Regions from separate parts of the Geodermatophilus bullaregiensis genome, predicted to be linked through region 2. Evidence: predicted binding sites of a transcription regulator. Region 2 holds the regulator's gene; each other region holds the start of a gene.
The links. The regulator LexA, encoded in region 2, represses DNA repair genes until DNA is damaged. The targets are predictions, from matches to a motif close to TCGAACANNTGTTCGA.
Positions count from the first base shown of each region.

Region 1: JOD57_RS03235 (DUF6504 family protein) is a predicted target of LexA. The motif match lies at 4,626-4,641, and genes of this name have one in related genera.
Region 3: dnaB (replicative DNA helicase) is a predicted target of LexA. The motif match lies at 3,817-3,832, and genes of this name have one in related genera.
Region 4: JOD57_RS22075 (HNH endonuclease signature motif containing protein) is a predicted target of LexA. The motif match lies at 2,217-2,232, and genes of this name have one in related genera.

Region 1 covers NZ_JAFBCJ010000001.1:703,558-711,173, forward strand. The annotation lists gene JOD57_RS03225 (DNA polymerase III subunit alpha) at 1-3,744, opposite strand, end outside; gene JOD57_RS03230 (SAV_6107 family HEPN domain-containing protein) at 3,741-4,220, opposite strand; gene JOD57_RS03235 (DUF6504 family protein) at 4,220-4,546, opposite strand; gene JOD57_RS03240 (YbaK/EbsC family protein) at 4,776-5,312, shown strand; gene JOD57_RS03245 (GNAT family N-acetyltransferase) at 5,327-5,899, shown strand; gene JOD57_RS03250 (phytoene desaturase family protein) at 5,905-7,557, shown strand; gene JOD57_RS03255 (carotenoid biosynthesis protein) at 7,554-7,616, shown strand, end outside.
Region 2 covers NZ_JAFBCJ010000001.1:1,303,367-1,310,982, forward strand. The annotation lists gene JOD57_RS06020 (vitamin B12-dependent ribonucleotide reductase) at 1-1,662, opposite strand, end outside; gene nrdR (transcriptional regulator NrdR) at 1,782-2,336, opposite strand; gene JOD57_RS06030 (hypothetical protein) at 2,849-3,460, opposite strand; gene JOD57_RS06035 (LysM peptidoglycan-binding domain-containing protein) at 3,615-4,247, opposite strand; gene lexA (transcriptional repressor LexA) at 4,551-5,345, shown strand; gene JOD57_RS06045 (hypothetical protein) at 5,409-6,512, opposite strand; gene JOD57_RS06050 (phosphatase PAP2 family protein) at 6,478-7,236, opposite strand; gene hflX (GTPase HflX) at 7,349-7,616, opposite strand, start outside.
Region 3 covers NZ_JAFBCJ010000001.1:2,557,905-2,565,520, forward strand. The annotation lists gene JOD57_RS12055 (fatty acid desaturase family protein) at 1-118, shown strand, start outside; gene JOD57_RS12060 (Ig-like domain-containing protein) at 204-2,114, opposite strand; gene dnaB (replicative DNA helicase) at 2,347-3,717, opposite strand; gene rplI (50S ribosomal protein L9) at 4,324-4,779, opposite strand; gene rpsR (30S ribosomal protein S18) at 4,782-5,018, opposite strand; gene JOD57_RS12080 (single-stranded DNA-binding protein) at 5,111-5,599, opposite strand; gene rpsF (30S ribosomal protein S6) at 5,602-5,889, opposite strand; gene JOD57_RS12090 (deoxyribonuclease IV) at 6,083-6,901, shown strand; gene JOD57_RS12095 (glycosyltransferase family 87 protein) at 6,918-7,616, opposite strand, start outside.
Region 4 covers NZ_JAFBCJ010000001.1:4,603,520-4,611,135, forward strand. The annotation lists gene JOD57_RS22070 (copper resistance protein CopC) at 1-212, opposite strand, end outside; gene JOD57_RS22075 (HNH endonuclease signature motif containing protein) at 206-2,212, opposite strand; gene JOD57_RS22080 (DUF6191 domain-containing protein) at 2,388-2,615, shown strand; gene JOD57_RS22085 (helix-turn-helix domain-containing protein) at 2,612-3,046, shown strand; gene JOD57_RS22090 (VOC family protein) at 3,057-3,479, shown strand; gene JOD57_RS22095 (hypothetical protein) at 3,628-3,921, shown strand; gene JOD57_RS22100 (alpha/beta fold hydrolase) at 4,016-4,936, shown strand; gene uvrC (excinuclease ABC subunit UvrC) at 5,009-7,054, shown strand; gene rapZ (RNase adapter RapZ) at 7,051-7,616, shown strand, end outside.

The DNA.
Region 1 (7,616 bases), 600 kb from region 2:
GGCCCGCCGGATCGCGGTCGCGGCGTCGTCGCCGGCGGGTTTGATGTCGGCGTAGGGCGACATGCGGAAGCCGGTCGGGTGCACGAGCACCGGTCTGACCACCACCGGCCGGGACCCGTGCGAGGCCGCCGCCCCGGTGATGGCCTGCTCGGTGTACTCCCCCGGCGCGGCCATGTGCTCGGCCACCGCCGCCGGCCCACCGGTCTCCCACGCCTCGTGCAGCGCCGGCAGCTCCCACGCCCCGGTCGCCCGGATCGACACCCCGCGCGGGCCGGTGCGCCGCAGCACCCCGCGGACGACCAGCAGCCAGGAGTGGAACACCGTCGCGGCGTAGGGTCCCTGCACGTCCTCGAAGAAGGTCGAGTCGGTGCAGCCGGTGCCGTCGTCGAGGGTCACGAAGACCACCCGGCGCCCCGACCGGATCGGCGGGGTCTGGGTGGCCACCTTGACCCCGGCGACCAGCACCTCGGCGCCGCTGCGGCTGCCGAGCAGCTCACCGGCCGGCACCGCGCCCACCGCGGCGAGGAAGGGCCGGTAGAAGTCGACGACGTGCCGGCTGGCGTCCAGCCCGAGCACCTCCAGCTCGGCCCGCACCAGCTCGGCGTCGGTGAACTCGGGCAGCCCGGACCCCGCGCTCCAGGACAGCGCCGTCCCGGCCGGGCCGCCGTCACCGTCACCGTCGGGCTCCCCGGGCAGCTCGACACCGAGCAGGTCGAGGCTGAGCTGCCCCACCGAGCCGGCCCTCGCCCCGCTGCGGCTCCACCGGTCGAGCTCGCTGATCTGCAGCAGCAGGTCGCGGCGGGTCACCGACCCGCGGGCGCGGGTGGGCCGGCCGGCCTCGCGGTCGCGCACCCCGAAGCCGTACAGGGAGTCGAAGCCGCCGGCCAGCACCAGCCGCTCGACCACCGGGCGGGACACCGACGCCCGCGTCCAGAAGTCGGGGAGCGACCGGTACGGCTGCCCGGCGACGATCCGCTCGACCTCCTCCTCGGAGATGCCCTTGACGTCGGCGAGGGCGAGCCGGATCCCGTAGGCCGACGGGTCGCGTATCGCCGGCGGCATCCACTCCGGTGGGCGCCAGTCCTCCCGCCGGTCGGGCCCGGCCAGCCGCTCCACCCGGTAGACCCCCGCCGAGGCGTTGACGTCGAGCCCCAGCACCCGGACGCCGAAGTTGCGGGCGTCGTCGAGGATCAGCCGCTTCGGGTACATGCCCGGGTCGTGGGTGAGCACCCCGGCGAGGAAGGCGGCGGGGTGGTGGGTCTTCAGCCACGCCGACTGGTAGGTGGGCAGCGCGAACGCCGCCGCGTGGGCCTTGCAGAAGCCGAAGGAGCCGAAGGCGACGAGCACCTCCCACACCTGCTCGACCACCTCGACCGGATAGCGCGACAGCGCCACGGGCATGAACCAGGCCCGCACCTCCGGGTGCAGCTCCCTGTCGCCCAGCGCGCGGCGCACCTCGTCGGCCTGGGCCAGGTCGCAGCCGGTCATCTGCGCCACGATCTGCAGCACCTGCTCGTGGAAGACCACGACGCCGGCGGTCTCCCGCAGGTACGGCGCGAGGTCGGGGTGCGGGTAGACCGGCTCCCGCCAGCCGTTCCGGGCCAGGAGGAACGGCGTCACCATGTCGCTCTTCACCGGGCCGGGCCGGAACAGCGAGATGTCGATGACGATGTCCTCGAACGTCTCGGGCCCGAACTTGCCGACCAGCTCGCGCTGCCCCGGCGACTCGATCTGGAACATGCCGAGGGTCCGGGTGCTGCGGATCAGCTCGAAGGTGGTCGGGTCGTCGCGCGGGATCGCGTCGATGTCGACGGTCTCGCCGTCGACCCGGGCCACCTCGTCGAGGGCGTGCGCGATCGCCGACTGCATGCGGATGCCCAGCAGGTCGAGCTTGAGCAGCCCGAGCTCCTCGACGTCGTCCTTGTCGAACTGGCTCATCGGGTAGCCGAGGTAGCTGCTCTCCACCGGCGTGCGGTCGAGCAGCGTCGCGTCCGACAGCAGCACGCCGCACGGGTGCAGCGCGATGTGCCGGGGCAGGCCGTCGAGCCGGGCGACGAGGTCGAAGAGCAGGTCGAGGTCGCCGGTGCCGCCGCCGCGGCGCGAGCCGAGCCGGCTGGCCCGCAGCTCCGGCAGGTCGCGCAGCGCGGCGTGCACCTGGTTGGCCCGGATGTGCGGGAAGGCCTTGGCGACGGCGTCGACCTCGGCCGGCGGCAGCCCGAGCGCGGCGCCGACGTCGCGGATGGCGTGCCGGACCCGGTAGGTGTCCATCATCGAGATGCAGCTGACCCGGTGGGCGCCGAAGCGGTCGATGACCGCGTCGTAGACCTCCATCCGCCGGGCGGACTCCACGTCGATGTCGACGTCGGGCAGCTGGTGGCGCAGCGGGGAGAGAAACCGCTCCATCAGCAGGCCGTAGCGGATCGGGTCGACGTCGGAGATGCCGAGCAGGTAGGTGACCAGGCTGCCCGCGCCCGACCCCCGGGCCGCGGCGCGGACCCGCAGGCCCCTGATGAGGTCGACCACGTCGGCGACGGTGAGGAAGTAGGACGGGTAGCCGAGGGCGTCGATGACGGCGAGCTCGTCGTCCAGCCGCCGGGTGACCTCGCCGGTGGGCGCCACCCCCCGCCGGCCCAGCCCCGCCTCGCAGCGGGCGCGCAGCACCTGGGACGGGCTCGTCCCCCGCTCGCCGGGCGCGGTGACGACGTCGAGCTCGGGATAGCGGACCGACCCCACGCCGAGGTCGCCGGCGACGTCGACGGCGCACTGCTCGGCCAGCCGGGCGGTGCGCTCGAGCAGCCGCAGCGCCGCGTCGCGGTCCGGGCCGGCGAGGTCCTCGGCGACCTCGGCCATCTCCTTGCCCGACTTCAGGTACCCCTCCGCGGTGCGCCGGTCGACGTGCCGGGAGTCGAGGGCGACCAGCCGCCGGGAGGCGTCGAGGACGTCGGCGGTCGGCGCGTCGAGGGCGTCGACGTACCGGACGGCGTTGGTGAGCACCACCGGCACGCCCTCCTCGGCGGCGAAGCGCATCAGCCGCTGCGCGCGGGAGCGGTCGCCCCGGCCGCGGTGGTGCACCAGCTCGACCACCAGCGAGCCGGGACCGAACACCGAGCGCCAGGCCGACAGCCGGGCGGAGGCGACGTCGGCCCGCCCAGCGGCCAGCGCCCGGCCCACCGGCGAGTCCGGCCCCAGCACGGCGACCAGGCCCGGGGTGTGCTCGGCGGCCATCGCCAGCGAGGCGACCGGCTCCCCGCGGGTGCCGCGCAGGTGCGTGGCGCTGGTCAGCCGGCACAGCGAGCGCCAGCCGGCGCCGTCGCGGGCGAGGAAGGTGACCCGCGGCAGCCGCGGGTCCACGCCGGCCCCACCGCGCACCGGGCTGCGCCGGGCAGGGGTCGCCCGCCCCGCGTCACCCCGTCCGCCCGCGCCCTGCTCACCTGCGCGCTGGCGCGCCGCCCTGCGCGCGGACAGCTCGTCGTCGTCGCCCAGCACCTGCGCCCGGGCCGGCGGCACGGCGGTGTCCACCGCGGGGACGACCGCGAGGTCGACTCCGAACAACGGCCGCAGCCCCGCCGACCGGCAGGCGAGCGCGAACTTCACCGCACCGTAGAGGCCGTCCCGGTCGGTCAGCGCCAGCGCCGTCATGCCGTGCTCGGCGGCGCGCGCCACCAGGTCGGCGGGGTGGTTGGCCCCGTACCGCAGGGAGTACCCGGAGGCGACGTGCAGGTGGACGAAGGGGTCGCCGGTCACCGCCCGCGGACGGGACGGTGGGCGGTGCCGCCGACCACCCGCGGACGCGGAGCCGGCTCGGGGGTGCGGCCGAGCAGGTCCTCGACCACGGCGAGGAAGGAGCCGACGTCGCGGACCAGGTCGTCGGCCTCGCGCTCGGTGACCGCGCGGGACAGCCCGGCCTCGGCCGCGGCGCGCTTGGCGGCACCGGCGGCGAAGAAGGTGGCCCACTCCCCCAGCTCCGGGGCGACCTGCTCGAGCAGCACCCAGGCGCTGCGCGGCCGGCGGCGGCCGCTCTCCGGCCGGGTGCGGGCGGCGAGCACCGCCGCGGCCGCCCGGAGCGCACCCAGGTGGGCGGTGGCGTAGCGCTCCCGCGCGTCGGTGGCGCGGGCGGCCTCGCCCAGCGCCCGGGTGGCCTGGTCGAGCAGCTGGGCCGCGGCCGCCGGCAGCGGCGGGGGCAGGGGCAGCTGGTCGGCCATGGCGTGCGCGGCGCCCATCAGTCGTGCACCCGCACGAGCGACCACCGGTTGTCGGCGGCGTCCCAGCACAGGTCGTAGACCCCGGCGAAACTCATCCGCGAGCGCCCGGCCCGCACCGCCTCGACCCGGAACACCTCGCGGGGGGCGACCAGGTCGGCCGAGGCGCCGCCGGGGGTGTCGGCGGGCCGCTGCCACCAGGGCGCGGTCTCCACCCACGAGTCGAGCAGCTCACCGACGACGTAGCGCCACTGCCCGCGCCAGAACTGCGCGGGACCGAGCGGACCCCGCTCGACCCGCACCTCCTCGCCGACCCGCTCGCCGACCTCACCCAGCACCCGGCTCATGCCCGACTCCCCACCCCGTGCTCCTGATCGGCCGGCCTCCGCCCGGGCGGGGAAGGTCCCGGGAGCGGTGGCCGGCCGTTCGAACGCCTGTTCGAACAGGTCGAGTACACCCGACCCCGCCGATCGCGTCAAGCCGGACCCGCCCGGGAGGAGGACCACCCGCTCCCTCCCCCTCCGTGCGCGCCGGACGGTACGGCGAGGCACCGACAGCGGTGGCAGGATCGACCCCATGAGCCGCCCCACCCACCCCCGGGTGGCCGCGTTCGCCGACCTCCTCGCCGGGGCCGGCGCCGTCGGGCGGGTCCACGAGCTCCCGTCCGGCGCGCACACCGCCGCCGAGGCCGCCGCCGCGCTCGGCGTCCCGGTCGGGGCGATCGCCAACAGCCTGGTCTTCGACGTCGGCGGCGCGCCGCTGCTGGTGCTCACCAGCGGCGCGCACCGGGTCGACGTCGGGAAGGTCGCCGCGCTGCTGGGCGTCCTCCGCGTCGACCGCGCCTCGGCCGACTTCGTCCGCGCGCACACCGGCCAGCCCATCGGCGGGGTGGCCCCCCTCGGCCACCCCGCGCCCATCGGCACGCTGGTCGACGTCGAGCTGGCCCGCCACGAGCGCGTCTGGGCCGCGGCCGGGCACCCGTCCGCGGTCTTCCCCACCAGCTACGACGAGCTGCTGCGGCTGACCGCCGGTACCGCCGCGGAGGTCGGCGACGGGCCGGCGCGGACCGCGAGCACCACGACCACCCCGGACCCCGCGGCGGTGGGTCCGTGAGCGAGGAGGGAACCGTGACCGGCACGACACCCGCGACGCGGGTGACCGAGCTCCCCGTCGGGTGGTTGCGCGACCACATGCACGAGGCGCTGTCCATCTACGGCGAGGCGATGGGCTACGACGCCTCGGTGGTGGCCGGCCGCTACGGCTACGCCGTCCAGCACACCGAGCGCCCCGGGTTCCGGGCCGTCGGCGCCTTCGCCGCCACCCCCGACGGCGAGCAGCTGGTCGGGTTCGGCTACGGCTACCTCATCGCCCCCGGCCAGTGGTGGCACGACCAGGTGCGCGCCGCGCTGGACCGGCGCACCGCCAAGCGCTGGCTGCCCGGCGCCTTCGAGGTGTGCGAGCTGCACGTGCACCCCCAGGCGCAGAGCCGCGGCCTGGGCCGCCGGCTGCTGCACGCGCTGGTCGAGGGCGTCCCCGCCCCGGCGGCGCTGCTGTCCACGCCCGACGCCGACACCAAGGCCTTCCGGCTGTACCACGCCGACGGGTTCGTCGACCTCGCCCGCGGCCACCACTTCCCCGGCGACGCCCGCCCGTTCGCCATCCTCGGCGCCCGGCTCCCGCTGCGCGCGAGCGCGTCCTGACCGGCGTGCCGGAGCCCGACCGCGGCGTCGACGCCGTCGTCGTCGGCGCGGGCCACAACGGGCTGGTCGCCGCCTGCTACCTCGCCCGCGCGGGGCTCTCGGTCGAGGTGGTCGAGCGCGACGAGGTGCTCGGCGGCGCGGTGTCGACCGTCGAGCGCTGGCCCGGCGTCCGCGTGGACCGCGGCTCCAGCGCCCACGTCATCGTCCGGCACAGCGGCGTCGTCGAGGAGCTCGACCTCGCCGTCCACGGGCTGCGCTACCTCGACTGCGACCCGTGGGGGTTCGCCCCCGCGCCGGTCCCCGGCGACCCCGGCCCGGACGGCCGGCCGCTGGTCCTCTCCGTCGACCTCGACGCCACCTGCGCCTCGATCGCCGCCGCCTGCGGCGAGGACGACGCCGCCGCCTACCGCCGCTTCGTCGGCGTGTGGGGCCCCCGCAGCCGCGCCGTCGTCGACTCCTTCGGCCGCCGGCCCACCCCGCTGGGCCTGGTCCGCGCGTTCTGGCCGCTCGGCGCGCCCACCGGCGACGCCCCGCGCACGCCCGGCGGCGACCTCGCCGTCGACTTCCTCGGCTCCGGCGACGCGCTGCTCGACCGCTGGTTCACCAGCGAGCGGCTCAAGGCGGCGCTGGCCTGGTTCGGCGCGCAGTCCGGCCCGCCGATGTCCGAGCCGGGCACCGCGGCGATGGTCGCCTGGGTGGCGCTGCTGCACGACGTCCCGCCGGGCCACCCGGTGGGCGGCTCGGGCGGTCTGACGGCGGCGCTGCGCGCCCGGCTGGAGTCCGACGGCGGCCGGGTGACCCTCGGCGACGGCGCCGCGCGGTTGCTCGTCGACGGCGGCCGGGTGACCGGCGTGGAGACGACGTCGGGACGGCGGGTGCACGCCCCGGTGGTCGTGGCCGCCTGCCACGTGCTGGCCACCCGCGACCTCGCCGGCGAGCACGCCCCGGCGGCGCTGGCCGACGCCGCGCCGCCGGTCGGCAACGGGTTCGGGCTGGTGCTGCGGGCGCTCACCGACGCGCTGCCCGCCTATCCCGGCGTCGACCCGGCGGTCTCCGCGCAGGGGCTGCAGCTGCTGTGCACCGACCGGGCGCAGCTGGCCGCCGCGCACGGCGACTGGCTGGCCGGCCGGCTGCCGCGCGAGCCGGTGCCGCTGGCGATGTCCTTCTCCGCGAGCGACGACACCCTCGCCCCGCCCGGGCAGCACGTGGTCACCGTCTGGGGGCAGTGGTACCCCTACGCCCTCGCCGACGGCGGGGACTGGGACGCCCTCGCCGAGACCGAGGCGCAGCGGCTGGTCGCGGCGGTCGACCGGTTCGCGCCCGGCTTCGCCGGCTCGGTGCGGCAGCTCTACGTGCAGACCCCGCTGCTGCTGGAGCGGGAGCTGTCGCTGCTGCGCGGCAACGTCATGCACGTGGAGATGGGCCTGGCCAGCATGTTCGCGTTCCGGCCGACGCCGGCGCTGTCGGGCTACCGCGTCCCCGGCCTGGGCGGGCTGTACCTGGCCGGCGCCTCCACCCACCCCGGCGGCGGGGTCTCGGGCAACTCCGGCCGGACGGCGGCGCGCGTGGTGCTGGCCGACCGCGGCCGGCTCCCCCGCGCCCGGGCCCGCGTGCAGGGCACGGTCGGGCGGCTGGTGCGCACGGCCCGCGCCCGGTGAGCGCCGCGACGGCGCACCTCCGGCGGGCCGGCGCCCCGGCGTGGGCCCGGCTCCCGCTC
Region 2 (7,616 bases):
GGTGGGGGCCAGCACCGAGGCCTGCGCGTTGCGCCAGCCGTTGTCGGCACCGATCTCCAGGCACTCCTGCCACTGGGCGGTGGCGACCCGCAGCACGTCGGCGTCGTCGGCACCGACCGGGCGGATGGCGTCGTTGGCCGCGGCGTGCTTGCGCATGACCCGGGCGTGGGCGTCGGCGTTGCGGGCGAAGCCCTCGTAGGCGCCGACGATGCCGGCCAGCTCGGCCGAGCGCCGGTAGGCGGTGCCGGTCATCAGCGAGGTGATCGCCGCGGCCAGCGTCTGGCCACCGCGCGAGTCGTAGGCGTGGCCGGTGGCCATGAGCAGCGCGCCGAGGTTGGCGTAGCCGATGCCCAGCTGCCGGTAGGCGCGGGTGGTCTCACCGATCGGCTCGGTCGGGAAGTCGGCGAAGCAGATGGAGATGTCCATCGCCGTGATGACCAGCTCGACGGCCTTGACGAAGGTCTTGGCGTCGAAGGTCCCGTCGTCCTTCAGGAACTTCATGAGGTTCAGCGACGCCAGGTTGCACGAGCTGTTGTCCAGGCTCATGTACTCCGAGCACGGGTTGGACGCGTTGATCCGCCCGGTCTCGGGGTTGGTGTGCCAGTCGTTGATCGTGTCGTCGTACTGGATGCCGGGGTCGGCGCACTCCCAGGCGGCCTTGGTGACCTTGCGGAACAGGTCCTTGGCGTCGACGGTCTCGATCACCGAGCCGTCCAGGCGGCCGCGCAGCGCGAAGCCGCTGCCGTCCTCGACCGCGCGCATGAACTCGTCGGAGACGCGGACGGAGTTGTTGGCGTTCTGGTACTGGACGCTGGTGATGTCCCGGCCGCCGAGGTCCATGTCGTACCCGGCGTCGCGCAGCGCGCGGATCTTGTCCTCCTCGCGCGCCTTGGTCTCGATGAACTCCTCGATGTCGGGGTGGTCGATGTCGAGGACGACCATCTTGGCCGCGCGGCGGGTGGCGCCACCGGACTTGATCGTCCCGGCGGAGGCGTCGGCGCCGCGCATGAAGCTGACCGGGCCCGAGGCGGTGCCGCCGGAGGACAGCAGCTCCTTCGACGAGCGGATGCGGGAGAGGTTGAGGCCGGCGCCGGAGCCGCCCTTGAAGATCAGCCCCTCCTCGCGGTACCAGTTGAGGATCGAGTCCATCGTGTCGTCGACGGCGAGGATGAAGCAGGCGCTGACCTGCTGCGGCGCGCTGGTGCCGACGTTGAACCACACGGGGCTGTTGAAGCTGAACACCTGGTGCAGCAGCATCCAGGCGAGCTCGTGCTCGAAGATCTCGGCGTCGCCCTCGCTGGCGAAGTAGCCGTGCTCGCGGCCGGCCGCGCCGTAGGTGAGCACCACCCGGTCGATGAGCTGGCGCAGGCTGGTCTCGCGCTGCGGGGTGCCGACGGCGCCGCGGAAGTACTTCGTGGTGACGATGTTGGTGGCGTTGATGCTCCACTCGGCGGGGAACTCGACGCCGCGCTGCTCGAAGTTGACCGAGCCGTCACGCCAGTTGGTCATGACGACGTCGCGCCGCTCCCAGGTCACCTCGTCGTAGGGGTGCACCCCGGCGGTGGTGTAGACGCGCTTGACCTTCAGGCCCTTCCCCCGGGTCGGCGCCTTGGCGGTGGCGCGACGCGTGCGGCCTGTCAAGCGGTCCTCGGTCTCGGTCACGGAGCTCTCCCTCGTGTGGTGGTCGGCGGCTGGGGAAGAGCCGCGACCGTTCTATCGGTCGGTACTGACGTTTCGTGGGTGCCGGCGGGTCGGGACGACGGTCGGTCGGAGGACGGCGGTCAGGGGGACGGCGTGCGGTCGGCCGCGGGCTGCGCGCGCCCGCCGCCGCGGCGCCGGGGCGCCGGTGGGTCGAGCTGCATCCCGGGCAGCGGCGGGGTGCCGCCGGCGAGGTGGCGGGCCCGCAGCTCGGTGATCGCCTTCTCGAAGTCCTCGAGCGAGGTGAAGGCGCGGTAGACGCTGGCGAAGCGGAGGTAGGCCACCTCGTCGAGCTCCCGCAGCGGCCGCAGGATGGCCAGCCCCACCTCGTGGCTGGGGACCTCGGCCGCCCCGCTGGCGCGGATGGCGTCCTCCACCTGCTGGGCGAGCTGCTGCAGCTGGTCCTCGTCGACCGGCCGGCCCTGGCAGGCCCGGCGGACACCGGCGACGACCTTGGCCCGGTTGAACGGCTCGCTGACGCCACTGCGCTTGACGACGGCGAGGACCGCCTCCTCCACGGTGGTGAAGCGGCGACCGCAGGCCGGGCACGAGCGGCGACGGCGGGTGGTGGCCCCCTCGTCGGCCTCGCGCGAGTCGATCACCCGGCTGTCGGGGTTGTGGCAGAACGGGCAGCGCACTGCGGTTCACCTCCCTCCGCGGACGGCCCGGCGTCGGTGACCGGTGTCCCGGTCCCGGCGGCTGGTGCCGGCGGCCGCTGGTCACCCCCCGGCGTCCGTCTGTGGACCCCGCTGGGGACATCCGGTGGATGCCCGGGGGAGGTCCTGAGGACGGGCCTGTGGAGAACTCCCGGCGGTGCAACTACTAGATGTAGGGGGACCCTAGGCCGGGCCCCACTACATCTGCAAGCCGGATGCGGGCGTGTCTCTTCCGCCGAGACGCGGTCGTGACCCACTGGTGACCAGGCGCGAGCACGCTTCCCACCCGTCACACGACACGCCGGGACGCCGCGCGTGTCGGCGTGCGGAACGGGCCGGGGCAGGGGTATGGGCGCGACCGGACGGGCACCGGACCGAGGCCGGAGGCCCGTCGCACCGACGCCGACGGGTCCCCTGTGACGGAGGCTCGGAGGACGCGCCGGGGCCCGGAGCGCGGTCCAGGGGCGCCCGACGGGGACGCGGGACCGGACGGCTCAGACGGAGGGGCGGACGGCCGGACGGCCGGGCCGCGGGTGTGAGGCCAGGTCGTCGAGGCGGATCGGGCGGGTCAGCAGGTCGGGCTCACCGGCGGCGTCGGCAGCAGCGGCGGGGGTGTGGGCCGGTGCGCCGAGGGCGATCGCGGGCGTCTCGGCGGTGAGGGCGCGGTGGCGGCCGGCGTCGGCGGGCGCACGGTGCCGGCCGGCGCCGGCGGGGCCGACGGCGGACTGCTCGGCGGTGCCGTCGGCGCCGTGGCGGCGGGCGGCGCGGAAGGCACGGCGGGCCGGCGTGACGGCGGTCATGACCACTGTCGCGTCGGGTCGCGCCGCGGATCCCTGCCCGCCGGTGTGGGCCGCCGGCGGTGCGGCCGGCGCCTCTGCGGAGGCGAGGGAGAGGTGCCGCTCCGGCAGCCGCACGGCCGCGAGGTCGACCCAGGTCGTCTCCCCGTCGGCCCCGTCGCGCCACCGGACCTGCGCCTGGCAGCCACCGGTCTCGTCGTGCCGCCAGCCCAGCATGGCACCGGGGACCCAGGCACCGTCCACCAGGACCTCGACGTCCTGCGGCGAGCGGAAGGCGACTGCGGCCCGGCTGTTCACGGCTGCTGACACGCCCCCGACCGTATGCGCCGGAACGGCTCCGGTCCGTGAGCGACCTCGCCCGGAGGGTTGACGAACCGGACGCGGCAGCCTCGTCCAAGTCTGCCGGGACGGGGCCGGGGCGCGGCGTGCACGCCGGGTGCGCCCCCGCGGGTCGCGCCCGTGCTCACGGCAGCTGGAGGACCTGGCCGGGCACGACCACCGAGTCCTCGAGGTCGTTGAGCTCCTCGATGGCGTCGACCACGACCCGCACGTCCTGCCCGTCGCCGGTGACCTCCCCCGCGATCGACCAGACCGTGTCACCCGGCTCGACCACGACGCTGCTCTCCCCCGCCAGCCGCAGCCCGCCGTCGCCGCCGGGGAGCAACGGCGAGACCCACGAGCCCAGGGCGACCGCCGCGCCCAGGGCGAGCGCGGTGAGCAGGCGGCGGCCCCGGCGGGTCAGCCGCACGGCGGACGGCGCCGGCGCGCACCCGCCGCGGACCGCGCCCGCGGTGGTCCGGGAGCGCAGCGGGCGCCCACTCGGGCGGGCCGGGTCGCGGCGGGTGCGCGGCGCCTCGGCGGACGGTCCGGCGCCGGCCCCGCCGGTGCGCGCCTCGGCGGTGGCCGGCCGGTCGGGGACCGGGCGCAGGTGCGCCGCGACCCGCGGACCGGAGCCCGGCAGGGCAGCCCGCTCCACCGGCCACGCAGGGCGATCGGGAGCCGCCGCACCCCCACCGGCTCCCGCTCCGAGCAACGGCCGCCACGGGACCTGGACCGTCGCGTCGAACTGCAGCACGTCCTGCCGCACGCTCCCCATGACCACTCCTCCTCCTCCTCGGACCCACCTGGTCGAACACGTGTTCGACCGAACGCCACTGCGATTCCTACCGCACGCCTCCGACAGGGGCGACCCGACACGTCCCCGGCGGTTTCGAACACACGTTTGAAGTACCGGCGCCGAGGCGCTACCGTCCGATCAGCACCCGTCCGCCGTCGTCTCCGGACGTCGTGGGGGTCACGGCCGGCTGCGGATCCCGCACGGGACGGCGGCCGGACCGGGCACCCCGGGCGGAGGGGCAGGACACGAGGGCTGTGGCGGCACAGTCGGCGAGGAGGAGACGTGGCGGGCACGAGCGGGACCGGCCAGCGCACGCGGACCGGTGGGACGGCGACCCGGCGCGGCGCGAAGGCCGGCGCGACGACGGAGACCCCGGCCGCGGGCGACCAGGCCGGCGCGGTGCGCACCTTCCCCGACCGCACGGAGGCCGGCGACGGTCTCACCCAGCGGCAGCGCCGGGTGCTCGAGGTCATCCGCGACTCGATCGAGCGGCGCGGCTACCCGCCCTCGGTGCGCGAGATCGGCGAGGCCGTCGGCCTGTCCTCCGCGTCGTCGGTCGCCCACCAGCTCTCGGTGCTGCAGAAGAAGGGCTGGTTGCGGCGCGACCCCAACCGCCCCCGCGCGCTCGACGTCCGGCTCCCCGGCGAGACGCCCGGCGAGGCCGGTGCACCCGCGGCGCCGGCCGCCGCGGCCGACGCCGGCGCACCCACCTACGTGCCGCTGGTCGGCCGGATCGCCGCCGGTGGCCCGGTGCTCGCCGAGCAGGCGGTGGAGGACGTCTTCCCGCTGCCCCGCGAGCTGGTCGGCGAGGGCACGCTGTTCATGCTGCGCGTCGCCGGCGACTCGATGGTCGACGCGGCCATCTGCGACGGCGACTGGGTGGTCGTGCGCCAGCAGCCCACCGCGGAGAACGGCGAGATCGTCGCCGCCATGCTCGACGGCGAGGCCACGGTGAAGACCTACAAGCGGCGCGACGGGCACGTGTGGCTGCTGCCGCACAACCCCGCCTACGAGCCGATCCCGGGCGACGAGGCGACCGTCCTCGGCCGGGTCGTCACGGTGCTGCGCCGCGTCTGACCACCGCTGGCGCCCTCACGGCCGCTCCGGTCCGACGGCCGTCCCGCGCCTGCGGGGCGGCCGTCAGCCGTTCCGGGGTGGGCCGGCCGCGGGGCGCCGCCGGAGCAGCCGCCCCCCGATCCAGACCAGCGCGGTCGCGACGGCCGCGGCGACCAGCCCGGCGGTGACCGGCGAGACGCCGCTGCTGCCGTCGGAGAGCAGCTCCGGCAGCGACGGGTCGGCGGGGGCCGCCGCAGACGACGGTGCCGTGGTGGCGGGGACGGGGACCAGCGTGACGTCGCCGGGGACGCCCTCGCCGGCCACGAGCAGGGCGCTGCCGTCCGCGGTGAAGCTGACCGCCTCCCCCTGCGGCGCGGCCGGCAGGGCGACGCGGACCGGCTCGCCGGCCAGCGCGCCCGGGACGTCGGAGCCGGCCAGCGGCCAGACGTAGGCGTCGGTGTAGGTCCGCAGCGCGAGCCGGCTGCCGTCACGGGCGACCGCCCCGCCGGTCACCAGCAGCTGGCCGGCGCGCCCCACCGGGCCCCCGGGCGTGCCGGTGAGCGTGACGGTCACCGTGCCGACGTCGGCCAGCCCGACCGTCCCGCCGTCGACCAGCGCCGTCGCCGGCCGGTAGACGTGACTGGCGCCGAGCACCTCCTTGGTGACCACGTACGGCGTGCCGTCGGGCGCCAGCAGCAGTGCCTCGGCGTCGTGCGGGCCGTCGGGGAAGGTCATCCGGTACAGCCCCGTCGTCCCGTCGGGGCGCAGCGCGAGGAGCGCGACAGTGGCGCGGGTGGCGTTGTTGTCCCCGGTGTCGGCCAGCCAGACGGTGCCGTCGGGACCGACGGCGAGGTCCTCGGGGTCGTAGGGGTCCAGCGGCGCGGTGACCACGTCGACGACCTGGCAGGCGCCGTCGAGGACGTACACGGCCGCCTGGTCGCCGCCGTCGACCATCGCCAGCACGCGGTCGCCGACGTCGACCAGCCCGGAGAGCTCGGCCAGCCGCGGATCGGTCACCTGGCAGCGCGTCGACGGGGCGACCGGCTCCTCGGCGGCGGCGGCGGGCGGCGCGGCTCCCAGTGCCAGGCCGAGCGCGGCGCCGGCGAGGGCGACCGCACGGACGCACCGGCCGGGGACGGACCGGGCGCCCGCGTCAGGTCTGCGCCGGTGGGCGGCCGGCTCGGACACGTGCCCAGCGTGACAGCACGGATGAGTCGAGTCCGCGAACCACGCCCAGCAGGAGCAGTCCGACGGCCGCGCCGACCACCGCGTCGGTGACCCAGTGGAAGTCCAGCGACACCATGGCCACACCGGTGGCCACCGGCCCCAGGACGGAGAGCCACCACAGGGTGCGCTGCAACCAGGGCCGGAGCCGGTACTCGACCGCCTGCCAGCGGGCCACGCCCCACATGAGCACGGCGTTGGCCACGTGACCGGAGGGGTAGGACGCCCCGTCGCGGTGGAAGAACGACCCGGGGTAGGCCGGTGCGGTGCGCCCGGTGCCGAACTTGACGGCGTAGACGACGACCGTCAGCAGCAGCAGCGCGGCGAGGACCCGCACGAGCGGGAGCAGCGTCCGCCGCCGAACGCACAACCAGCCGACCAGGACGGCCAGCACGGCCAGGATGGTGCCGCGGCCCCCGATCTGGGTGACCACCCAGACCGGCCAGTAGGCCGGTGAGTTCCGCAGGTCCCAGCCGCTGACCACCTCGGAGACCTGCAGGTCCACCCGCTCCAGGTAGCCGCGGGTGAGCAGGTCGGCGGTGACGGCGACGGCGACGAGGAGGGCGCCCAGCAGCAGCCACCACGGCGGCCGGCCGGACGTCACCACGCGCCCGGACGGGGCCGCGTGCTCACCCGGCTCGTCGCCGGACGGCGCGCCGGCCGGGCGTCGCGCCACGCCGCTGGTCACGCGGTCACGGTACCGGCCCGTGACCGGCCCGTGACCTCGGAGCGGCCGACGGCGAGCCGCCCGGGTGCCCGGCGGGGAGCCGGGCACCCGGGCGGCGGGGGCAGGGGACGGGTCAGCCGACGGGTGCGGCGAACGCCTCCAGCGCGGCGGCCAGGCCGCCGTCGACCCGGGCGGACAGCCGGGTGCCGGCCACCTCGTGCTGCTCGGTGAGCACCTCGCCGTCCCGGTGCACGCGGGCCACCAGGTCACCGCGGTCGTAGGGGACGAGCACCTCGACCTCGACGTCCGGGTGCGGCAGGCGGGTGGCGACGATCTCGCGCAGCGTCTCGATGCCCTCACCGGTGCGGGCCGAGACCCACACCGCGCCGGGCAGGGCGCGG
Region 3 (7,616 bases), 1.3 Mb from region 2:
GCCGCAGCAGCTCGCGGTGCTCTACAAGATGACCACCGGCACGCCCAAGGTGCGCCGCGCGCTGCAGCGGAAGCTGACCGCCGGCGTCCGGCTGACCCGGGCGGCCGAGGCCGCCTGAGGCAGGACCCCGCCGGGGTCGCCTCCCACGCACGAGGGCCCGGGACGACGATCGTCGTCCCGGGCCCTCGTGCGTCAGCGGCCGGTCAGGGCCGCAGTGCCGGCTGGTCGAAGTTCAGCGCCAGCAGCAGCGCCGGGTCGCTGATCGGCACCTCCCACACGTCCCCGCCCTGGTCCGGGTCGATGACCTCGCCCCGGCCGAGGAAGGCCGCCACCTGCGTCTGGCCCTGGGTGCCCGCCACCGGGAACTGCGCCAGGTCCAGCAGGAAGCCGTGCGGGTCGATCCCCGCCTGCGGCGTGCGGTCGTTGCGGTAGAGGCTGGTCCGCGACCACAGGTCCCCGGCGTCGACGACCGTGTACGACGTCGGGTTGGGCACCGTCCGGTCACCGAAGGCGATCTGGAAGACCACCCGCTCCGGCGCGATGAGCGGGGAGAAGGTCTCCGGGCTGCCGGGACGGGACAGCCACGTCGACCGTGCCAGGTACTCCTGGATGGCCACCGCCCCCGGCACGGTCACCGTCACCGGGCCCTCACCGCGCAGCGGCATCTGCTCCTGGAAGTGGTTCCGCGTCGGGTCGTCGCTGTTGAGCAGACCGGCCGCCTGCAACGTCTGGGTCAACAGCGGCCGGAACCCGCCCAGACGGGTGATCTCGGTGATCGGCCCGCCGGGCACGTCGAGCACCGAGCGGGCGATCGCCGGATCGGCGCCGGTGACCATCGTGCCGTAGATGCCGCCGAAGCTCTGCCCGAAGTAGGTCACGTCCCGGCCGGAGAGGTCGGGCGTGCGGTCGCCGTCCACGTCGGTCCCGCCGAGCGACCGCACGAGCGTCATGACGTCCGCGCTCGTCTGCCGCAGCGCGTCCCGGGAGGACTGGGCGGCGGCGGCGCCGGTGGCCGAGGAGCCCTCGGTGCTGCCGATGGCCCCGTCGCCGTCCTGGTCGACACCGCGCCCGTAGGCGGGGAGGGACGTCGTCGTGCCACCGGAGGTGACCTGCCAGGTGCTCCCCGGTCCGTAGCCGTGACCGACGACGTTGGTGGCGATGGTCGCGATCCCGCTGCGCGAGGGAACGGCGGCCGCGATGAACACGTCGGCCGTCGAGCGGGTGAACCCGTGACCGAACACCGCCGTCGGCCAGCCGCCGGGCGGGGTGGGGCCGGCGGGGAGGACGGCGACGAAGGGCAGCCGCGCCTCCCCGACGGGCGCCGGGCCGGCGTCCTCCGTCGGTGTCTGCGCGATGGTGACGTCCGGCCGGAGCCAGGACGGCGCCTCGTAGGACCCGAACACCAGCGTGCCGCCCGTCGCGGCCTGGGGGACGGGGACGACCGCCGTCGTGTCGGCGCCGGTGGTCGAGCTGTCCTGCACCAGCGAGACGGTCGTGCCGGTGGCGGGGAACACGCCGTCGACGCGCAGGCCGGGGGTGACCCCGGCGGCGGCGAAGGCCGAGCCGTCGTCGATCTGGCGGCGCAGGTCCAGCAGCCCGTCCGTGGCGCTCAGGGTGGTGAAGGTGTCCTGGACCGACCGGTCGTGCGGGCCGCCCTGCACCCGCAGGCGGTACGTGGTGGACGGCGCGAGCTGCTCGGCCGGGTGCGCGTAGAGGGTGTTGGTCGACGGGTCCCAGACGACGCGGTCCACGCCGGTCCGCCAGCCGCCGTGCGCCTCCTGCACGCTGATCCGGCCGGCGACCTGCGCCGCGTCGACGGGCCCGCTGAACCGGATGGCGATGCGCGGGTCGAGGTCGAAGCCGTCGAGCTGGTTGAGCTGCTGGACGAGGCCGCAGGAGACGGGGGCGCCGCAGTCCTCGAGCGGCAGGTCCACCCGGCGGCCGGTCAGCTGGGCCGGGTCGGGGACGGTGAGGCTGTCGGAGGGGAAGACCGAGAGCGGCTCGGGCTTCTCCGGGTCGGCCAGCGCGGGTGAGGCGGTGACCGAGAGGGCGGCTGTGAGGGCCAGCGCACCGACGACCGAAGGGGCCGCCCGGTGCCAGCGTCGTTGCTGCACGTGGAACTCCAAGCTGTGGGGGACGCACCTTGGTAACCCACGGTGACCCGCATCACAAACCGGAGCTGTCACAGGGTGGGCCACCCGCCGGCGTTGCGTGCGCCGGCCCGCGCGGTCGGCGACACGGACGGTCGGCGGGCGGCGCGCCCGCCCGGCGACCGGACGGCGAGGGGCCCGGGACCGCGACGGTCCCGGGCCCCTCGCTGTGCGCGGCCGGTGGGCGTCGGACGGGTCAGTTGGCCATGTCGACGAAGCGGCTGTAGTGCCCCTGGAATGCCACGGTGACGTTCGCGGTCGGGCCGTTCCGGTGCTTCACGAGCATGATGTCCGCTTCACCTGCTCGCGGTGATTCCTTCTCGTACATGTCTTCCCGGTGGATCATCATGACCATGTCCGCGTCCTGTTCGATCGAACCCGATTCGCGGAGGTCGGAGAGCATCGGCTTCTTGTCCTGACGCTGCTCGGAACCACGGTTGAGCTGCGACATCGCGATGACCGGGACCTCGAGCTCCTTCGCCAGCAGCTTGAGCGCACGGGAGAACTCCGAGACCTCCTGCTGGCGGCTCTCGACGCGCTTTCCCGACGTCATGAGCTGGAGGTAGTCGATGACCACGAGCTTGAGGTCGTTGCGCTGCTTGAGCCGCCGCGCCTTCGCCCGGATCTCCATCATCGTCATGTTCGGCGAGTCGTCGATGTAGAGCGGCGCGTCGGCGACCTCGCCCATCCGGCGGGCCAGCTTCGACCAGTCCTCGTCCGACAGCGTGCCGGCGCGCATGTGGTGCAGCGGCACCTTCGCCTCGGCCGACAGCAGACGCATGGTGATCTCGTGCTTGCTCATCTCGAGCGAGAAGATGACGGCGGGCATGTGGTGCTTCACCGTGGCCGATCGCGCGATGTCCAATCCAAGGGTGCTCTTACCAACGCCAGGCCTCGCTGCGATCACCACCATTTGTCCCGCTTGGAGACCATTCGTCAGTTCATCGAGATCACGAATTCCCGTGGGGACGCCCCGGGCGGTGCCGCCGCGGGAGGCGATGGCGTCGAGCTCGTCCATCGTCGGCTGCAGGACGTCCTCGAGGCGCGAGTAGTCCTCGCTCATGCGCTTCTCGGTGACGTCGTAGATCTCCTGCTGCGCGCGGTCGACGATGTCGTCGACGTCGCCGCGCCCGCCGGCCGCGCCGTAGCCGAGCTGCACGACCCGGGTCCCGGCCTCGACCAGCCGCCGCAGCACCGCCTGCTCGGCGACGATCGCGGCGTAGTAGCCCGCGTTGGCCGCCGTCGGCGTGGAGGCGATCAGGGTGTGCAGGTAGACCGCGCCACCCATCTTCGACAGCTGGTCGGTGCGGTTGAGCTCGGCGGCGACGGTGATCGCGTCGGCCGGCTCACCGCGCCCGTAGAGGTCGAGGATGCAGTCGAAGATCACCTGGTGCGCCGGGCGGTAGAAGTCGGCGCCGTGCAGCACCTCCACGACGTCGGCGATCGCGTCCTTGCTCAGCAGCATGCCGCCGAGCACCGACTGCTCCGCCGCGACGTCCTGCGGCGGCTGCCGGTCGTACTCCGGCGCCGTCGCGGACGGTCGGCTGAAATCGTCGGCCACCGCCACGGGAAGCCCCTCCTTGTCTCCACCGGCGCACCCGCGGACAGACCCCGGCCGGTGGCCGGGGTCTGGTGGGGGAAGCACCAGGACTGCTGGCACGCACGCTCGAACGCGTGTTCGAGCACGAGGCTAGGTCGGGGTGCCGACGAAACCGCACCCGTGACCGCCGAGGAGGACGTTAGGAAGTGCAGCCGGGCCCGTCCAACACCGCTGTGGGGCGCGTTCTGCACAACTTGTGGACAAGTCGGTGGACACACGCGTGTCGACATGTGGAGACGGCGGGGGACGGGGCGCTCGCGTCGTCCCCGTCCCGCGGCTGACCAGCGCGAAGACCACCCACCGGGTGTGGACGGGAGAAAAGTGGCAGAACTCTCGGGATCGGGCCCCGGCGTGTCACGAACCGTGACCCACCGGCCCCGGCGGTCACACGTCCACAGGGCGGCGTCCCGGCGCACCTCGCGACCGGCCGGTGACGACCTGTGGCGGTCTCACGGGCCCGGAGACGCCGCGAGGGGCGCCGGACGGGTGTCCGACGCCCCTCGACGGGCAGGCGGCCCTCCTGCAGGGTCCCGCCGCGAGCGTGCGAGCGGTGGGGGGCAGGAGGGTCCTTCTTCAGCCCGCGACGACCTCGATCGGCAGCGAGGCGGTCACCTCGGGGTGCACCCGCACGGTGACGGTGTGCTGGCCCGTGGTCTTGATGCTGCTGGGCAGCTCGACCCGGCGGCGGTCGAGCTCCGGGCCACCGGCCGCGGTGACGGCGTTGACGACGTCGGCGGTGGTGACGCGGCCGAACAGGCGGCCACCCGCACCGGCACGCGCCGGCACGCGGACCGTCAGGCCGGTGAGGCGCCCGGCCACGGCCTGGGCCTCCTCGAGGGAGCGCACCTCGCGGGCGGCACGCGCCCGGCGCAGCGAGTCCACCTGCTTCTCGGCACCGCGGGTGGCGACGATGGCCAGGCCGCGGGGCAGGAGGTAGTTGCGGGCGTACCCGCCCTTGACCTCCACGGTGTCACCGGAGGACCCGAGACCGGTGACCTCCTGCGTCAGGATCAGCTTCTGGGTGCTCATGGTCAGCGCGCCGTCGAGGTGTAGGGCAGCAGGGCCATCTCACGGCTGTTCTTGACGGCCGTGGCGACGTCCCGCTGGTGCTGGCTGCAGTTGCCGCTCACGCGGCGGGCACGGATCTTGCCGCGGTCGGAGATGAACTTCCGCAGCAGCGTCGTGTCCTTGTAGTCGACGTAGGTCGCCTTGTCCTTGCAGAACTGGCAGACCTTCTTCTTGGGCTTGCGCACGGGGGGCTTGGGCACTGGGTTCTCCAGGAAGTGACGGAATGGAACCGGCCCCCCTGCAGGGGCCCACCGCGAGCTCGCGAGCGGTGGGGGGCAGGGGGGTCCTTACATCAGAAGGGCGGTTCGTCGGACGGGCCGGCGGGCGTCGACCAGGGGTCGCTGGCCCCGCCGCCGCTGCCACCACCGAAACCGCCGCCACCGCCGCCGCCGAAGCCGCCGCCACCACCCTCACCGCGGGAGGCCTTGGTGACCTTCGCGGTGGCGTAGCGCAGCGAGGGGCCGATCTCGTCGACCTCGAGCTCGACGACAGTGCGCTTCTCGCCCTCCTTGGTCTCGAACGAGCGCTGCTTGAGGCGCCCCGAGACGATGACCCGCGAGCCGCGGGTGAGGGACTCGGCGACGTTCTCCGCCGCCTGCCGCCACACGTTGCAGCGGAGGAACAGCGCCTCGCCGTCCTTCCACTCCTGCGACTGCCGGTCGAAGGTGCGCGGCGTCGAGGCGACCGTGAAGTTGGCGACCGCGGCCCCCGACGGCGTGAACCGCAGCTCCGGGTCGGAGGTCAGGTTGCCGATCACGGTGATGACGGTCTCGCCGGCCATGCTCAGTGGACCTCGGGCCGCATGAGCTTGGTGCGCAGGACCGCCTCGTTGAGGTTGAGCTGGCGGTCGAGCTCGGCGACCGCGGCGGGCTCGGCCTGGATGTCGACGATGGCGTAGATGCCCTCGACGTGCTTGTCGATCTCGTAGGCCAGGCGACGCCGGCCCCAGATCTCGGTCTTGACGGTGCCACCGCTGTTGGTGACGACGGTCAGGAACCGGTCGAGGGAGGGAGCGATCGTGCGCTCCTCCAGGTCGGGGTCGAGGATGACCATCAGTTCGTAGTGACGCACGGAGAACCCCACCTCCTCTGGTCTGTGGCGGCCGCAGGACGTCTGCAGCAGGAGGGTCGTACACGCGTCGCGCGCCCGGCCCGCCGGGACGGCGGACGAGACGCGCAGCCCGAGGCTACCAGCGCGGCCGCCGCCGCCCGCGGGCCGTCGCGGGTGCGGGCCGTCCGCCGCGGTGCCGACGTAGTGTCGCGGGGTGGCGACCCACCCGGTCGGCGTCCACGTCGGACCCGGCCTGACCGAGGACAACCAGCTCGACGCCGGCGGCCCGCTGGCCCGCGCGGCGGAGGTGGACGCCGACGGGGTGCAGGTCTTCCTCGGCGACCCGCAGGGCTGGAAGGTCCCGCCGCCGCGCCCCGACGCCGAGGCCCTGCTCGCCGCCGACGTCGCGGTCTTCGTGCACGCGCCCTACGTGCTCAACGTGGCCTCGACCAACAACCGCATCCGCATCCCCAGCCGCAAGGTGCTGGCCACCCACGCCCGCGCCTCGGCGGCCATCGGGGCGCGCGGCATGGTGGTCCACGGCGGGCACGTGCTGGCCAAGGACGACCCGGCCGCCGGGTTCGACAACTGGCGCAAGACCTTCGTCCGGCAGGCCGAGGACGGCGGCTTCCCGCTGCCGCTGCTCATCGAGAACACCGCCGGCGGCGACAACGCGATGGCCCGCGGCCTGGACGCCGTCGACCGCCTGTGGGAGGCCGTCGGCGAGTTCGGCGCCGGCTTCGTCCTCGACACCTGCCACGCCTGGGCGGCCGGCTGGGACCTCGCCACGGCGGTGGACGACGTCCGCCGGACCACCGGCCGGATCGACCTGGTGCACCTGAACAACAGCCGCGACCCGGCCGGCTCCGGCCGCGACCGGCACGCGCCGCTGGCCGCGGGGGAGATCCCGCTGGAGCTGCTGCTCGGGGTGGCCCGGGCCGCCGACTGCCCCGTCGTCCTGGAGACGCCGGGCGACGCCGCCGCGCACGCCGAGGAGGTCGCCCTGGTCCGCGAGGCGCTGAGCGGGGCGTAGCGGAATGACCTCCCTGCTACGCCTCGACGCGGCGTCGCAGGGTGACCGCGTCGCCGGCGCCGTCGAGCGGGCCGCCGGCGGGGTCGTCGACGCCGGGCCACGACGTGCGGACGACGTCGCCGTCGGGGCGCCACACGTCGCGCACGACCAGGCCCATCAGCACGAGGACGGCGAGGTCGCGCACGGTCACCGCGAGGAAGAACCACTCGGTGCCCACCCCCCGGTTGTCGGTGCCGAGGTACCAGAGCATCCGCACGACCCACAGCACCGCCTCGGTGGCCTGCCAGGCCAGCAGCGAGCGCCACCGCGGCCGGGCCAGGACCGCCAGCGGCAGCAGCCACAGCGAGTACTGCGGGCTCCACACCTTGGTCACCAGCAGGAACCCGGCCACCAGCAGGAAGGCGACCTGGGCCACCCGCGGTCGCACCGGCGCGGCGAGCACCAGCCAGCCCAGCGCCGCGAACACCAGCAGCACGCAGCCGGCGACCAGCGCGTTGAGCACCGTGGGCGTCTCGCCCTCGGCCAGCGGCCCGTCGAACAGCGTCCCGCCCGAGGCGGTGATCGCCATGTTCCACAGGGTGTCGGGATCGGCCGGCCGGCTGCTGTTGAGCCGGAAGAACAGCGACCAGTTCTCCGGCGCCAGCAGCGCCACCGGGACGTCGACCACGAGCCAGGCGACGCCGGCGGCGAGCGCCGCGCGCAGCCACACCCGCAG
Region 4 (7,616 bases), 3.3 Mb from region 2:
GCCACGGGCCCGGCCCCGACGGGCGCACCGTCGGGGCCGGACACGGTGACCTCACCGCCGAGGATGCTCGCGGTGGAGGTGAGCACGACCGCCTGCGGGGTGGTCGTCACGGTGCTGTCGGCGGCGGGCTCGGTGGCGCAGGCCTCCGCCGTCGAGGGGTGGGACCAGCGCCCCTGACCGTCCCGCGAGCCGCCCGCGCCGTCGTTCAGCAAGGCGGTGGGCTGGTCCCGGCGGTGAGGCCCGTGGGGGTGGTGACGGTCAGGGTGCCGTCGGGGGCGAGTTCGTGGGTCCAGCCGGGTGCCTGGTGCTTGCCGCGGTGGTGGCGGGTGCAGAAGCCGACGAGGTTGGCGGCGCAGGTGTCGCCGTGCGGCCAGGCGATCAGGTGGTCGAGCTCGCCGCCGTGGGGCACGGGGCGGCGGCAGCCGGGGAAGCGGCAGCGGCGGTCGCGGGCGCGGACGTGCCGGTCCAGCGCTGCCGCGGGCCGGTAGCCGTCGGTCGGTCCGGGGGTGCCCAGGCCGGGGCGGCCGGTGAGGTCGTGGTCGCAGGTCTCCGGCCGGCGTCGGCAGGCAGGTGCGCCGCAGGTGCCGGTGCGGCGCATCGCGGGCAGGTCGGTGAGGCAGAGCAGCGCGCCGCTGACCGCGGAGGTGAGGGCGATGCGGGGCCGGTCGGTCAGCCCGCCTCCGCCCGTGGCGCCCAGCAGGGCGGCCAGGGTGTCCCGCGCCTCGTCGGTGGCCGCGCGCAGGGCGCTCAGGGCGTCGGGTGCGGTGCTGACCCGCCCGCCGGCACTCGCCTGGAACGCCGCTTCGTCGGCGGCTGCGGCAGCCTCGGCGGTGCGCACCACCCGACGGGCGCGGCCGAGTGCCTGCTGGGCGGCGAGCACGGCGGTGCCGGCGTCGTCGACGGCCCGGTCAGCGCGCACCCACCAGCCCTCGGACACGTCACCGGCCGGTGCCGCCGGTGTCAAAGCGGGCTCGGAGGAGTCGGATGCTGGTTGGTCGCCGTCATCGCGGTCGTCGGTCGGTGGGCCACAGCAGCCCTCCGGCGGCCGGTCGTCGCACGGCTCGTCGTCGAACTCGCCGGCCAGGATGCGGTCCTCGAACTGCGCCGACCAGCGGGCGAGGTCCTCCTGCTCGGCCAGGAGAGCGCGCAGCTCCGCCGAGGCCGCCTCATCGGCGGCTGCCTCGTCGGCGACGATCGGGTCGGCGGCGGTCTCGTCGACGGCGGGGTCGTTGGCGGAAGACGCGTTGGTGGCGGTCCCATCGGCGCAAGGCGCGCCGGCGGCCCGGTCGGTGAGAGTGACCTGGCCACCGGACAGCGCGGCGAGCAGCGCCCGCACCATCTCCGCGGGCACGAGCTGCCCGTCGATCTCGCACGGTGCGTCCCCGCCCAGCAGCGCCCCGGCCGGCGCCAGCACGGTCAGCGTCACCTGCACCGGCGGCAGGGCGGACTCACCGGGGCGCAGCACCAGGTCCAGCAGGCAGTCGGCCATCCTCTGCCCCCGGGTGCGCCCATCGCGGGGCAGCGCGTCGGCGTAGGCACCCAACGCCTGGATCAGCGCCCGCGCCTCCGGCGTGGTCAGCAGCGCCGTCAGCACGCTCATGCCGTCCACCCGGTCCGGGCGCACCTCGATGCCGCGCCGGCGCACCGCCCGGGCCAGCTCGTCGGCCGCGTTCCGGGCGTTGCGGCGCAGCACCTCCCGCCGCGCCTCGTCGCTCAGCTGCGCCGGGGTGGTCACCCCGCGTGCGGCCACCCAGGTCAGCAGCACCCGCTCCACCTCCGCCCGCAGGCCGTCATCGGCGATGGGGGCGACCTTGTCCAGCAGGCACCCCAGGAGCCCGGGGTGCAGCAACCCGGCCTCCAGTGCATCGAGGGTGGCCGGCAGCCGGTGCACCAGCGTCAGGGACCGCTCCAGCAGCGCCTCGGCGGCCTGCTCGCTGATCGACAGCGCCACCGTCAGCTCCTGAGCCGCCCACTCGCTCACCGCCCGCAGCACCTCCGACCTCGAGGCCCACCGCTCGGCCGACATCGCCCCCGGCTCACCCGGAGCCCGGTCGGCCGACGCCGGCCGGGACACCGCGAACGCCGCCACCGCCCGCGCCTGGAGCGCGGTCTGCCGGGACACCTCCCGCCAGGCGGTCTTTACCGCCCCCAGCGGACCGGACGCCAGCCCGACCGGCGGTGCGCCCACCGGAGCGGTCAGCACGTCGTCCACGCATTCGATCATACGTTCGAACGCGGTGACGCGCACCACTCGGGCGAGGAATGCGCAGGTCAGGAGGGGTGCGCGACGGCCGAGCCGGGAGGTGCAGTGCCGTGCTCGGCTACGAGAGGGAGGAGGTCCCACGGGTCCGGTAGCACTGCGCGCACTGACCATCCCGGGGTTCGTCGTGCCGGCGGTGGACGAGCGGGTGGCGTCCGGCCTGCACCGCACCGACCCGCTGCGCGGCCGCAGGCGGTGCGTGGTCTCGGCCGTCGGCGCGGACGTGTCGTCCGCGGCGCTGGGACCCGGCCGTGCGGTCGACAGCGACCAGCGCCGGGTGAGCGAGCTGCTCCGGGAGGGCGAGACCGACGGCGCCCCGCCGCACACCCGGTTCGCTGCGATGCTGCCCCGGTGAGCCGGGCGAGCGAGGACTCCAACCGTCGCATGCTGCGGGCACGGGACGAGATGGACCGCTCCTACGCCGAACCGCTCGACGTCCCCACGCTGGCCCGGATCGCGCACGTGTCCGAGGCGCACTTCATCCGCACCTTCCGGGCGACCTTCGGCGAGACGCCGCACCGGTACCTGCAGCGCCGCCGGGTGGAGCGGGCGATGTGGCTGCTCCGCAGCACCGACCGGTCGGTGACCGACGTCTGCATGTCGGTCGGCTTCTCCAGTCTCGGCACCTTCAGCCGGGTGTTCGCCGAGGTCGTGGGGGAGCCGCCGAGCGCGTACCGCCGCCGCGGGCCGCTGGCGGCCGTGCCCAGCTGCTTCGGGATGCGGTGGCTGAGACCGAGCGAGCACAGCGCAGGAACGGAGAAGCCCGGCGAGGTCCCGGCGCCCTAGCGTCCGACGCGTGCTGAACACCATCTCGATCACGCAGATCTACGTCCTCGACCAGGACCGGGCGCTCGACTTCTACGTGGGCAAGCTCGGCTTCGAGGTCAAGACCGACCAGCAGTTCGGGCCGATGCGCTTCCTCACCGTCGCCCTGCCCTCCGACCCCGGCCACGCGGTGCTGCTGGAGCTGCCTGCCCCGCCCTCGGTCAGCCCGGAGCTGGCCGAGCAGGTGCGCGACCTGGTCACCCGGGGTGCCGGGGGCGGCCACCTGTTCTTCACCACGGACGACGCGCACAAGACCCACGCCGCGCTGCGGGAGAAGGGCGTGGACGTGCCCGAGGAACCGGTCGTGCAGCCCTACGGCATCGACTTCGGCTTCCGCGACCCGTTCGGCAACTCGATCCGCGTCGCCCAGATGACCCCGCAGCCCTCCACCTGATGCGCTCGGAGCCCGGCTCCCGGCCGCGCCGGCGCCGTCCCTGGAGGGGTACCTGCTTGAGCGGATACGGGGACGGGCCGTATCGTCCGCTGTGACGGACGTCACGCCGCCGTCGCGGTGTGGCGGGTGCCCGATGGAGGAGACGCCCATGAGCGCGCTCACGCCCGACTGCGACCCGGACCTGTCCACCTGTGGCTCACCCGTGGGCTCGACGCCGGGTGGGAGCGTGCGCTCCACGGTCGTCCTGCTCGCCCTGGTGACCGTCGCGGTGCTCGCCGTCACCGGCGACGCCGTGCCGGGTGCCGTCGCCTTCCTCGCGGGCGGCGTGGGTCTGGTCTCGGCACTGGTCCTGGGCGGCCGGGGCGTGCGCCTCACCCGCCGGGCCGTGAACGCCGCCGCCTCGTGGGCGCCCGAGGTGCGCCGGTCCCGCCCGGCGGGCTGACCCGCACCGCCACGACGACGGCACCCCGGGCTGCCGAGCCGGCCCGGGCGCGGCAGGCTGACCGCGCGACGACGCCGTCCGAGGAGGCCGCCCGATGACCAGCCCCGCACCCGTCACCTGGACCGACGCCGCCGACGGCGTCCGGCTGGCCGAGCGCCGCTGGCGTCCCGACGGTGAGGTGCGCGGGACCATCCAGCTGGTGCACGGGCTCTCCGAGCACGCCGGCCGCTACGAGCGGCTGGCCGCGGCGCTCACCGCCCGCGGCCTCGCCGTCGCCGCGCTCGACCACCGCGGGCACGGGCGCACCGCGGAGTCGACCGGACCCGGGGGCTTCGGGGAGGGCGCGACCAGCGACGCCGTCCTCGAGGACGTCCGCGAGCTGGGGGAGCGGCTGGCCGCCGAGCACCCCGGCGTGCCGCGGTTCCTGCTCGGCCACTCGCTCGGCTCCGCCGTGGCACTGGCCTCCGCCGAGCGCGACGGCGCGGTCCTGGCCGGCCTCGTGCTGTCCGGGCCGATCGGCGTCGCGCCGCACTTCGCCGAGGCCGTGCCGCAGCTGGAGGCCGCCGTCGCCGGCGGGATGGGGGACCAGCCGATGGACGCCCTCGGTGCCTTCAACGCGCCCTTCGAGCCGGCCCGCACCCCCTACGACTGGTTGAGCCGCGACGAGCAGGAGGTCGACGCCTACCTGGCCGACCCGCTGTGCGGCGACGACGTCCCGCCGACGTACGGCTACGGCGCCGGGATGTTCGCCCTGGTGACGCGGGCCGCGAGCCCCGAGGGCGTCGCCGGGCTGCCCGGCGGTCTGCCGGTCCTGCTGCTGTCCGGGCAGCGCGACCCGGTCGGCGGCGAGGACGCCGCCCAGGTGACCGCGCTGGCCGAGCTGCTGCGCGGGCGGGGGCTGCCGGTCGAGCAGCGGGTCTACCCCGACGCCCGCCACGAGGTGTTCAACGAGACCAACCGCGACGAGGTGACCGCCGACCTGCTGGCCTGGCTGGAGCAGCGGCTGGCCGGATGACGCGGGCGGCCCGGATGACGCCGGCGGGGGCGAACCACACCGGTGTCGTCCCCCCGACCTAACCTGTGAGCCATGCCCGACCCGTCCACGTACCGCCCCGCGGTCGGCAGCATCCCCGAGAGCCCCGGGGTCTACAGGTTCCGCGATCCCAACGGCCGCGTCATCTACGTGGGCAAGGCCAAGAGCCTGCGCCAGCGGCTGAACAGCTACTTCGCCGACGTCGCCGGCCTGCACCCGCGCACCCGCCAGATGGTGACGACGGCGGCGGGCGTCGAGTGGACCGTCGTCGGCACCGAGGTCGAGGCCCTCCAGCTCGAGTACAACTGGATCAAGGAGTTCGACCCGCGGTTCAACGTCCGCTACCGCGACGACAAGAGCTACCCGAGCCTCGCCGTGACGCTCAACGAGGAGTACCCGCGGCTGCAGGTGATGCGCGGGCCGAAGAAGAAGGGCGTCCGGTACTTCGGGCCCTACGCGCACGCCTGGGCCATCCGCGAGACGCTCGACACGCTCACCCGCGTCTTCCCCGCCCGCACCTGCTCCAACGGCGTCTTCAAGCGCGCCGGGCAGATCGGCCGGCCTTGCCTGCTCGGCTACATCGGCAAGTGCGCCGCCCCCTGCGTGGGCCGGGTCAGCGCCGAGGAGCACCGCGGGATCGTCGACGACTTCTGCGACTTCATGGCCGGCCGCACCGACCTCATGGTCAAGCGGCTGGAGCGGGAGATGGCCGAGGCCGCCGAGGCCATGGAGTACGAGAAGGCCGCCCGGCTGCGCGACGACCTCGGCGCGCTGAGGCGGGCCCTGGAGAAGCAGGCCGTCGTCCTCGGGGACGGCACCGACGCCGACGTCGTCGCCTTCGCCCAGGACGAGCTGGAGGCCGCCGTCCAGGTGTTCCACGTCCGCGGCGGGCGGGTGCGCGGCCAGCGCGGCTGGATCATCGACAAGGTCGAGGAGGTCGACACCGGCGAGCTGGTCGAGCAGTTCCTCCTGCAGGTGTACGGCGGTGTGGACGAGCAGACCGGCGTCGGCGAGGCGGGGGAGGCGGTGCCCAAGGAGGTGCTGGTCCCCGAGCTGCCCGAGGACGCCGACGTCTACGAGGAGCTGCTCACCGAGCTGCGCGGCTCGCGGGTGTCGCTGCGGGTGCCGCAGCGCGGCGACAAGCGCAGCCTGCTCGAGACCGTGGAGCGCAACGCCAAGGAGGCCTTCGCCCGGCACCGCGTGAAGCGCTCCAGCGACCTCACCGCCCGCAGCCTGGCGCTGTCCGAGCTGCAGGAGGCGCTCGAGCTGCCCGAGGCGCCGCTGCGCATCGAGTGCATCGACGTCTCGCACGTGCAGCAGACCAACGTCGTGGCCAGCATGGTCGTCTTCGAGGACGGCCTGGCGAAGAAGTCCGACTACCGCCGGTTCTCCGTCCAGCACGGCACCGACGACACCGCGGCGATGGCCGAGGTGGTCCGCCGCCGGTTCGCCCGCCACCTCAAGGAGGAGGCCGACCGCCGGGACGAGCAGGGCGTCGCCGCGGAGGAGGGCCGGCCGCGCCGGTTCGCCTACCCGCCGAACCTGCTCGTGGTGGACGGCGGCGCCCCGCAGGTCGCCGCGGCCGCCCGCTCGCTGGACGAGCTCGGCGTCGTCGACGTCGCCGTCTGCGGGCTGGCGAAGCGCATGGAGGAGGTGTGGCTGCCGGGGGAGAGCGACCCGGTCATCCTGCCGCGCACCTCCGAGGCGCTCTACCTGCTGCAGCGGGTGCGCGACGAGGCCCACCGGTTCGCGATCACCTACCACCGGCAGAAGCGTTCGGTCAGCATGCTGGTCTCCCTGTTGGACGACGTCCCCGGTCTCGGGGAGACGCGGCGGAAGGCGCTGATGAAGCAGTTCGGGTCCCTCAAGCGGCTGCGCGCGGCCTCGGTCGACGAGCTCGTCGCGGTGCCCGGCATCGGCCGCCGGACCGCCGAGGCGGTGCTGGCCGCCGTCGCCGAGCCGGCCGCGGACCGGCCCGCCGACGACGTCGACGCGGACGACGTCGTCGAGAGCACGACCGCGCCGGCCGGGCCGGCCGAGCGGGGGACGCCCGTCCCCGGCGCCGGTGACACCGCCGAGGTCGGCCGGGTCGCCTCGTGAGCACCGAGCAGGGGACCGGGGCCGGGACGGCGGCCCCGACCGCCGGCGCCGCCGCACGGGAGGGGCAGGCCGGGCCCCAGGCCGACGTCCCGGCCGGCCTCGACGGGAGCAGCACCGAGACGCCGCCGGTCGAGGTGGTCGTCGTCACCGGCCTGTCCGGCGCGGGCAAGAACAGCGCCGGGCGGGTGCTGGAGGACCTCGGCTGGTACGTCGTCGACAACCTGCCGCCGGCACTGCTCGCACCCATGGTGGAGCTCGGCGCCCGCGGCGACGTCCGCCGCTTCGCGGCCGTCGTCGACGTCCGCAGCCGGGCCTTCTCCAGCGACCTGCAGGAGGCCATCCGGGTGCTCGCCGAGGCCGGGCACCGGCCGCGGGTGGTGTACGTGCACGCCCGCGACGAGGTGCTGGTCCGCCGCTACGAGTCCAACCGCCGCGAGCACCCGCTGCAGGGCTCCGGGCGGCTCATCGACGGGATCACGGCCGAGCGGTCCCTGCTCACCGGCATCGCCGGCGAGGCCGACCTGTGGGTGGACACCAGCGACCTCAACGTCCACCAGCTGCG